Nitratidesulfovibrio vulgaris str. Hildenborough: one gene and its partner. The protein of the gene in region 1 interacts with the protein of each later gene in a pairwise test. Links are inferred from orthologs where the notes say so. Each region holds a gene or a part of one and is shown in the gene's direction. Other genes may lie near its edges.

Evidence for each region. The genes of interacting proteins can lie anywhere in the genome.
Region 2: the proteins of ftsH (region 1) and hflC interact in binary tests that used the Escherichia coli proteins (3 or more experiments, as listed by UniProt). The link is inferred for Nitratidesulfovibrio vulgaris str. Hildenborough from one-to-one orthologs.

What each region holds. Positions count from the first base shown.
Region 1 is NC_002937.3:1,367,899-1,373,575, forward strand. The notes cover bases 1,648-4,572. They hold ftsH (ATP-dependent zinc metalloprotease FtsH), read left to right. Parts: upstream 1,648-2,087; coding sequence 2,088-4,058; downstream 4,059-4,572. Other genes in these bases: folP (dihydropteroate synthase), read left to right, coding at 4,055-4,572. In the rest of the region: DVU_RS06015 (type IV pilus biogenesis protein PilM), read right to left, coding at 1-982; more of folP, read left to right, coding at 4,573-4,915; diadenylate cyclase CdaA, read left to right, coding at 4,924-5,670; DVU_RS06040 (CdaR family protein), read left to right, coding at 5,672-5,677. UniProt on the Escherichia coli protein: Acts as a processive, ATP-dependent zinc metallopeptidase for both cytoplasmic and membrane proteins. Plays a role in the quality control of integral membrane proteins.
Region 2 is NC_002937.3:754,829-759,148, reverse strand. The notes cover bases 1-2,944. They hold hflC (protease modulator HflC), read left to right. Parts: upstream 1-1,018; coding sequence 1,019-1,870; downstream 1,871-2,944. Other genes in these bases: DVU_RS03235 (LexA family transcriptional regulator), read left to right, coding at 2,199-2,897; hflK (FtsH protease activity modulator HflK), read left to right, coding at 1-1,017. In the rest of the region: DVU_RS03230 (response regulator), read left to right, coding at 3,117-4,320.

The sequences.
Region 1 (5,677 bases):
GGGCGATGCGCTCGTGAAGCGCGTCGATACTGTGGGTGAGCGGGGTGGCGACGGCGCACTGCATGTCACCCATGGACTCTTCGAGCAGACGTTCGCGGACTTGCGCCTCGCCGGGGATGTTGGCGGGCACGTCCTGCCCTGCCGGGGGCATATCCGCGAAGACCGGGGTCGGCATGTACGATTCGACGACGGCGCGGATGATGCTCGCAAAGCCTGTCTTGACGACGCGGCTTACCATCACCGAAGTGCCGGAGTAGATGTCGATGCGCGTCCAGTCTTCATCCATATGCACAACGGCGTATTGCTCGCATCCGGCAGAGACCCAGCCTGAACTGAACAGGTTCTGCATGGCGGCTGCGCGCGTGGTGACGCCCTTGAGGGCGAAGCCCGTTCGCTGGATGATATTGCGCATGTCGTGCAGGGCGGCGCGTCCGGCGATGGTGGCAGACACTGGAAACTTGGGCACACCCTGTTCGATGAGTTCGTCTCCGATGACGCAATCGAACACCGACTGGCGTTCATCGAAGTCGTGTTCTTTCTTCGCTGTCCAGTAGGCGACTTCATCACGCTCTTTGGGGGGAACCTTGGCGATGCGAAAGTGCCACTGTTCTGCCTGTTCGTCAGGCAAGGCCGTCCAGATGTCTATGTCTGGCATGGTGCCGCAGAACTCTGAAATCTGCTTGCGGAGGAATACGGCGAAGGTATCGTCCCCGGGGCGCATCCCCGCCGGGATGGGGGTGACCTGTACCCCTTGCAGTACGGGAGGAGTGGCACTGCCAAGACGTGTCTCGGCAAGGAACAGGGTCTGGTTGCGCCATGCAACGCCAATCGTACGTCTGTCACGGCCGTTGGTGCCAAAGAGCGAAAACAGTCCGCCAGCGGGGCTGCTCTGCGGGCGTGCCGCAGCAGGACCGGCCCTGCCGTTGCGTATGATGTCGACAAGGCGCCCGGTCGCGGTTGCATCGGCTTTGAGACCCATCATCCACCATCCAGATAGTTCGTGTATCAGCGCGGGTGCGGGGGAGAGCACTTCTGCGGTTCAAGCAGACGGATTACGTCGCGTTGGCGGAACCTGATGCATGGGCAAGGTGGATGCCGCCGCCGTGCATGGCGTTGGCAAAGACACTCCACAGCACAAGAGGTCCGTAATCTGTAGCTTGGTTGCGTGTGAGGTCTTACATAAAACCCTTGCGCAAAGTCCCCCCCTGCGCTTTTGTCGGGCTTCTATGGCCTGCGGTTGAGCTATATGCCGTAGTTTTATGAGAATGCAAGAGTATTATAACTTTTTATGATGGCTGCTATTTCTGCAGGTTCATGCATGAAAATGAAGCGACACTTCATTTGTATACTGTGAAACTGTTGATTTGGCGAAGACGTGGCTGGGGCCATGTGACCACAACGACTCTGCCACGTCGCTGTGGGATTGCGGCTAGTGGTGGGGCTGCCGTTTGAACGAGTCAAGATGTGAAGAGATGTGAAAGTCGTTAAAAAACGTTGTGTTATTGCGGTGAAGGCCCTTTCGCCGGGGGCATTCACATCACACACCGTGACTGATGGCTGAATGCGGATATGAAAAAAGCCCGTTGCCGGGCTTGGTATGCTATTGGCGGAAGCGTATAGGAGTCGAACCTACCGTAGACCTCTCGACCTACCACCGGTTTTGAAGACCGGGCCTATCACCGGATAGAAAACGCTTCCAGAAAAAGGACATGTACCTCAAAGAGGGCATTATTTCAAGCGGGAAGCGCTTCTGTGTGCGGATGCCATTCCTTGCCGGAGGATTCGTGAGCGTGGACAGATGATGTCTCTTCGCAGTGCGTCGGGTGAGAATGTTGCAAAAAAGGCGTGACAGGGGGGGCGCACAGTTGCTGGGCCGGTTGCTGATGGTTGGGTGGCAGATGGTTGCAGAAGCGGGCGATGTCGCCGGTGGGGTGCGCTGAAGGGTTTTTCAGGCGTCCCATCTGTGGTGCGCAGGCATAAAAAGGCTTTTCCTGCACGAGAACATTGTCAAACCGTGACAGGCGACTTAGTATCTACCGACACCCGCAGGGTGCTCACAAAGAACACAAGCCATCCGGAGGCACGCATTGAACCAGTTTTCGCGGAACCTGGTGCTCTGGGCGACCATATCGCTGTTGATGGTCGTTCTGTTCAACCTGTTCAATCAACCACAGGGCACGCAGCAGAGGGTCACCTATAGCGAGTTCCTGCAAAGGGTCGAGAAGGGCGAGGTCGTCGAGGTCACCATCCAGGGGCAGAAGCTCTCTGGCAAGACCACCGAAGGCAAACCCTTCCAGACATTTGCGCCCGAAGATCCCTCGCTGGTAAGCCGCCTCCTCGACAAGAAGATCGAAGTCAAGGCAGAACCGCAGGAAGAGGCCGCGTGGTACATGACGCTGCTCGTTTCGTGGTTCCCCATGCTTCTTCTTATTGGTGTGTGGATTTTCTTCATGCGTCAGATGCAGGGCGGCGGTGGCAAGGCCATGTCGTTCGGGCGTTCTCGTGCGCGCATGATCACGCAGGAGTCGGCACGCGTCACTTTCGAGGACGTTGCCGGTGTCGATGAGGCAAAAGAGGAACTCAGCGAGGTCGTCGAGTTCCTGTCCAACCCACGCAAGTTCACCCGCCTCGGCGGGCGCATCCCCAAGGGTGTGCTGCTTGTCGGTCCTCCCGGTACGGGCAAGACGCTGCTGGCGCGGGCTGTTGCCGGTGAGGCAGGGGTGCCCTTCTTCTCCATCTCCGGTTCGGACTTCGTGGAGATGTTCGTGGGCGTGGGCGCCTCGCGCGTGCGCGACCTGTTCATGCAGGGCAAGAAGAACGCGCCGTGCCTCATCTTCATCGATGAAATCGACGCAGTCGGTCGTCAGCGTGGTGCTGGCCTTGGCGGCGGCCATGACGAACGTGAGCAGACTCTCAACCAGCTGCTGGTGGAGATGGACGGCTTCGAATCCAACGAGGGCGTCATACTCATCGCAGCCACCAACCGCCCCGACGTCCTCGACCCGGCGTTGCTGCGCCCCGGTCGTTTCGACAGGCAGGTGGTCGTGCCCACACCGGACGTGCGCGGTCGCAAGCGCATCCTTGAAGTGCACGGCAGGCGCACCCCGCTGTCCAGCGGGGTCAACCTCGAGATCATCGCCAAGGGCACCCCGGGCTTTTCCGGTGCCGACCTTGAGAACCTCGTCAACGAAGCCGCGTTGCAGGCTGCAAAGCTCAACAAGGACGTCGTGGACATGGGGGATTTCGAGTACGCCAAGGACAAGGTCCTGATGGGCAAAGAGCGTCGCAGCCTCATCCTGAGCGATGAAGAGAAGCGCATCACGGCCTACCATGAAGCCGGTCACGCCCTTGCTGCCAAGCTCATTCCCGGTTCAGACCCCATCCACAAGGTCACCATCATCCCCCGCGGCAGGGCTCTTGGCGTTACCATGCAGTTGCCGGAAGGCGACAGGCACGGCTATTCGCGCAACTACCTGCTGGGGAACCTCGTGGTACTGCTTGGCGGACGTGTCGCGGAGGAGATCATCTTCTCAGACGTGACCACAGGTGCAGGCAACGATATCGATCGGGCCACCAAGATGGCTCGCAAGATGGTCTGCGAATGGGGCATGAGCGAGGCCATCGGCCCGCTGGCCATCGGTGAACAGGGTGAAGAGGTGTTCATCGGGCGTGAATGGGCCCACTCGCGCAATTTCAGCGAGGAGACGGCACGTCTGGTCGACGCCGAGGTCAAGCGCATCATCGAAGAGGCTCGCCAGCGTTGCCACACCCTGCTTGAAGAGAACCTGACTGCCCTGCACGACATCGCCAATGCCTTGCTGGAACGCGAGACCATCAGTGGTGATGACATCGACATCCTCATGCGTGGCGAGAAGCTGCCTCCCGAAAGGGGAAACGGCGGGGCCCCGGCAAACTCCGGGACGACACCGCCAGCAGGGAACGCCACGGACGGGGCAAAGGCCGCGCAGTCGCCGCAGGCTTCGGAAGACGCCGCTACCCCGGCCGAGGAGTTCACCCTCGAAGCTGAAGAACCCGAAAAGAGGGACGACCGCGCATGAGCGCAGACGGACTCTGGATATTGAAGGGGGGCAGGGAGTTTCGCCCTGCCCCTTTTTGCGTTTATGGCATCGTCAACGTCACTCCCGATTCGTTCTACGACGGGGGGCAGCACGAGACGACCGAGGCCGCAGTCCAACATGGTCGAAGACTTGTTGACGATGGGGCGCACATCCTGGACATCGGGGCCGAGTCGTCTCGACCCTACGCCGCCCCGGTCTCACTTGAGGAAGAACTCGCGCGTGTCCTGCCCGTTGTCGACGGTCTGAAAGGTCTGCGTGACGTTGCGGGCCTGCCCGTACCCCTTTCGGTAGACACGTACAAGGCGGCAACCGCCGTGGCAGTCCTCGACGCGGGGGCGGACATCATCAACGATATTTCCGCCTGTGCCTTCGACCCTGCCCTGCGTGACGTGGTGGCACAGTACCGCCCCGGCTACGTCCTGATGCACAGTCTGGGCAAGCCCGGCACGATGCAGGATGCCCCCACGTATGCCGATGTCGTTGATGACATCCTCGCCTTCTTCGAACGGGAGATGGCAGCCCTCACCGCTGCTGGCTTGCCGGAGGGGCATATTGTGCTCGACCCCGGTATCGGCTTCGGCAAGACGATGGAGCATAATTTCGACATCCTGCGTCACATCGAGCGCTTTTCGACCCTGGGGCGGCCCGTATTCATGGGACTTTCGAACAAGTCGCTCTTCGGTGCGCTGCTTGGTCTGGCCCCGCATGAGCGAGGCACTGCGACGCAGGTGGCCACAGCCCTTCTCGCCGGGCGCGGAGTGCGGTATCACCGCGTTCATGACGTTGTCGCCACGGTGCACACCTTGCGCCTTGTGGCTGCCATGGGCGCCGTCTAGGAGTATTCATGCTGCTGTTCGATACCGTCACCGTGGGCTGGCGCGACTTGCTCGATATGGCACTCGTGGCTGTCCTCTTCTATCGTGTCATCCTGCTGGTGAAGGACACCCGTGCCGTTTCAGCCATCTATGGTCTGCTACTGCTGGTCGTCGTCTACTTCGTCTCGCGGGAACTCGGCCTCTACACGCTCGGCTGGCTGCTTGAGAACTTCCTCGGGTCGTTGTTCCTCGTCATCATCGTGCTCTTCCAGAGAGACATCCGGCAGGCACTCACGGACATGGGGGCTCGAAGTTTCCGGCGGCGACGCTCCACAGAAGACGAGCATCTCAATGAAATCATCGGGGCGGCACTGTATCTTGCACAGCGGCGTATCGGAGCGCTCATCGTCATCGAACGCAATGTGGCGCTCGGCGACATGCTCGAACGCGGCGTGAAGTTGGGGGCACAGGTCTCGCGCGAGTTGCTCATCACCATCTTTTTTCCGAAGACCCCGCTTCATGACGGGGCAGTTATCATTCGCGGACGGGAGATAGCCGCTGCCGCCTGCATACTTCCGCTGGCCGCCGTCACCGAACGGCAGGACTTCGGCACGCGCCACCGCGCTGCGCTGGGCATCACCGAAGAGAGTGACGCGGTTGCCGTCGTCGTCTCGGAAGAACGGGGGGCCATCACGGTTGCCGTGGGTGGCAAGCTGACGACCAGTCTCGATGCGACGCGGCTCAAGCGCGTGCTACGCAACATACTGGAGAAGTAGGATGCGC
Region 2 (4,320 bases), 610 kb from region 1 along the record:
TCCGGGCCGGACTTCGAGAAGCTTGGCGATTCGTTCCGCCGCTTCCGCGAATTCCCGTTTCCTACCGGCAAACTTGCCGCAGCGGCTGTGGCCGTCCTGTGGCTTCTTTCCGGTGTCTACATCATCAACCCCGACGAAGCAGGGGTGGTGCTCCGGTTCGGACAGTACGACCGTACTGTCGGCCCCGGCCCGCACTACCACCTGCCCTTCCCTGTTGAACGGGTCTACAAGCCCAAGGTGACGCAGGTGCAACGGGTGGAGATAGGATTCCGCTCGCCGACGCAGGGCGCCACCTTCCAGCAGGGACAGGGACGCGTCTTCCCCGAAGAGGCCGCCATGCTGACCGGTGACGAGAACATCGTCAACGTGCAGTTCAGCGTGCAGTATCAGATCAAGGACCCTGTGGAGTACCTCTTCAACGTCACCGACCAGGCGGCCGTAGTCCGCAATGCCGCGGAGGCGGCCATGCGCGAGATCATCGGCAACAGCCTCATCGACGCGGCACTCACTGACGGCAAGCTTCGTATCCAGAACGAAACGACGACGCTGCTTCAGGAGATTCTCGACCGATACAAGGTTGGCATCCGCGTGCTCGCAGTTCAGATGCAGGACGTGCACCCGCCCAAGGAGGTCATCGACGCCTTCAAGGATGTCGCCTCCGCCCGCGAGGACAAGAGCCGCATCGTCAACGAGGCCGAAGCCTACCGCAACGAACTCCTGCCCCGCACCCGTGGCGCGGCGGCTGAACTCGTCAACCAGGCCGAAGGCTACCGAGAGACCCGCACCCGACAGGCCGAAGGCGAGGCCCAACGCTTCATCGCCGTGCTCAAGGAATACAACGCGGCCAAGGACGTGACGCGCAAGCGCCTGTACTTCGAGACCATGCAGGAGATTCTCTCGCGCAACGGCGTCGAGCGCATCATCCTGCCTCGCGAGACCGCAGGCCGTGTCCTGCCCTATCTGCCGCTGGACAGACTCACACCCGCGCCACAGACCGGTACGAAGGGAGGCAACTAGCATGAGCCGCAAGAGCCTCACCCTCCTCATTGCCGTGCTGGCCGTGTTCATCATCGGCGGGCAGAGTTTCTACACCGTGCACCAGACGCAGAAGGCCATCGTACTGCAACTTGGTGAACCTGTCGGACAAGTTTCCGGGCCGGGGTTGCACTTCAAGCTGCCCTTCATACAGAACGTGATCTTCTTCGATGCACGGATGCTCGATTATGACGCCCGCTCCGCCGAGGCCCTCACCAGCGACAAGAAGGCCATCGTACTCGACAACTACGCACGCTGGCGCATCACCGACCCGCTGACCTTCTACCGCACCGTACGGACCATTCCCGGTGCCCAGACCCGCCTTGACGACATGGTCTACTCGCAGCTGCGTGTCCATGTGGGACGGCATACCCTCACCGAAGTGGTCGCCTCCAAGCGTGCAGAGATCATGACCGAAGTGACACGTCGCACCTCTGAACTCATGTCCGAATACGGCATGGAGGTCATCGACGTGCGCATCAAGCGAACCGACCTGCCCGCCGAGAACCAGCGCGCCATCTTCGGACGCATGCGCGCCGAACGCGAACGGCAAGCCAAGCAATATCGCTCGGAAGGACAGGAAGAGTCGACCAAGATCCGCTCCTTGGCCGACCGTGAGCGGGCCGTACTGCTGGCGGAAGCCAACCAGAAGGCCGAGATCATCCGTGGTGAGGGTGACGCCGTGGCGACGCGCACCTTCGCGAACGCCTACGGTCAGGCACCCGAGTTCTTCGAGTTCATGCGCGGGCTTGAGACGCTGCGCAACTCGCTGAAAGAGGGTACGCGGTTCGTGCTCACCCCCGATGACCCGCTGCTCAAGCCGATTCGCCCCTGATTGTGTCGCATGACATGTTACAGATGAGCGAGACAGACATGTAACATGTGTGACACTATCGGCTTCCGATTGTGACACATCGGGCCACCATACGTGCCACTTCGCTGGAGATTCCACGAAGACACGTTGGTGGCCCGATTTTTGCTCGCCATAGTACGCCATACGCAAGACCTTTAGCTCCATGCAACCGGAGCGCGGAGCGTACTCTTCTTCAACAATAGTGTTGCACTCGTCTATAATGGTAGCTAGGATACCCTACAGACGAGAGCACTCAGATCAGAGGCGATGCCCAGGCCCCAGGCCCGGCTTCGCCGCCCGGAGAAAAGCATTGTCTACGTTCGATGAAGTCTTTGAGCGCATCAAGCTCGCCACGAACACCAGAACGCAGGTCGAGCTGGCGGAAGTCCTCGACATTCGCCAGTCGAGCATATCAGACGCCAAACGACGCAACTCCGTCCCCTCCGACTGGTACATGAAACTGTTCGAGAAGTTCGGGCTGAATCCTGACTGGCTCAAGAAGGGCTCCGGCCCCATGTACCTGCGTACCGACCAGGGGTATGAACCGCTCGACGCCCCCGTCGCCGGACTCGTGCTTGAAGACCCCGCGCGTTACGGCGACCCTGATGCCAAGAGCAGTGTCGCCACTGTGTTCGCCATGGGCTGCGCTGTCGACGAGAACGGTGTTTCGCAACCGCTCACGGCCATCGCCAAACTTGCCGTACCCCAGTCGTTTGCCGCCCCCGGAACGCAGATAGTGCGTGTGGATGCAGGCGCCATGGAACCCGTCATCGGCAAGGGTGCTTTCGTCGGCATAGACACCACCCAGAAGAACATCGTCTCGGGCGAACTCTATGGCGTCTTCATGCCCTTCGAGGGTGTCGCCATCAAGCGGGTGTTCCTCGATGCTGCCAATGCCCGGTTCATCCTCCGGACAGAGAATCCCACCCACCCCGAGCAGTATCTGCCCATCGACCAGCACGCCGACCGTATCTTCGGGCGTATCGTGTGGGTGCTCCAGCGCATCTGACCTTTTCGCTCCAAGACAGCAGTTTCGGGCGGCCCGCAAGGGTCGCCCGTTTTTTTCGTACCCGGGCTGGCAACACCGGCGGCACCACAGAGGCAATCGCCCCTTCACCGCCAGCCCTCACGTGGAATCCGGGCCGTTCCTGCCTTTTCCGGGCCTTGGCGCGCCTTGCATGTGAAGCCTTTTCGGGGCATACACGAAGAAACCCGGAACCGGAGATACATGCCGAATCTTCGTATCATCGTCGTCGACGACGAACAGATCGTCGCACTTGATCTACGGCGCACGCTCGAAGGTCTTGGGTACATAGTGCCTGCCGTCGAGACGGATGCAGACGGAGCCATCGATGCGGCGAAGCGTCTCAGGCCGGACCTCGTTCTGATGGACATCCGCCTGCGGCGCGGTGACGGCGTAGACGCCGCCCATGTCATCACCAACCAGTTCGACATTCCTGTCGTCTTTCTCACCGCCTTCTCCGACGAAGCGACCCTCTCAAGGGCCATGAAAGCCGGGCCGTTCGGCTTTCTTGTCAAGCCCTTTGCCGAACGCGAACTCTACTCCACCATCGAGGTCGCCCTGCTCAAGCACAGGGCCGTTCGCGAAATCGACGAAGCCCGACAGGCTGCGGAACATGCCAGCCTTGCGAAGACGTCGTTCCTCGCAGGCATGAGCCACGAAATACGCAACACCCTGAACGGCATCGTGGGCATGACGGAACTGGTCCTCGATACCCCGCTGTCGGGCGAACAACGCGAAAGCCTGAACACCGTCCTTGCATCTTCCGAGACGCTGCTCACCCTGCTGCACGACGTGCTCGACTTCTCCCGGCTTGAGGCTCGCCAGTTGCGGCTTGTGGAACGTCCCTTCTCACTGGATAGACTGCTGAAGCAGGTTGTGCAGGCATCGCGGTCGGAAGCCGAACGCAAGAACATCTCCCTGGACTTCCGTGTAACGCCCGATGTCCCGGACAGACTGACAGGCGACGCGACACGCCTTACACAGGTACTCGCCAACCTCGTCGGCAATGCCGTCAAGTTCACCCACAAGGGCTCGGTCATCATCGAAGTGAGCGCCATCCCCCAGGACCAGACGCTTCTCGAATCGCTCTTTCCCGACGGGCCGCCCTCAAGCCTCACCCTGCTGTTCTCCATTCGCGACACGGGCATCGGCATCGCCGATGAACACCTCCGCACCATCTTCGAGGCGTTCAGCCAGGGTGCAGAAGAGACGGTCCAACGCTATGGCGGCACGGGGCTTGGTCTCGCCATCTGCCGAAACCTCGTCGAAATCATGGGCGGCAGCATATGGGCCCGCAGTAGCGAAGGACAGGGAAGCAGCTTTCACTTCACCTGCCGTCTACGGCCCGAGACGCCTGCCATCAACACACCTTCCGAACACGCTCAGGCCCCGACCTCTTCAGCGACAC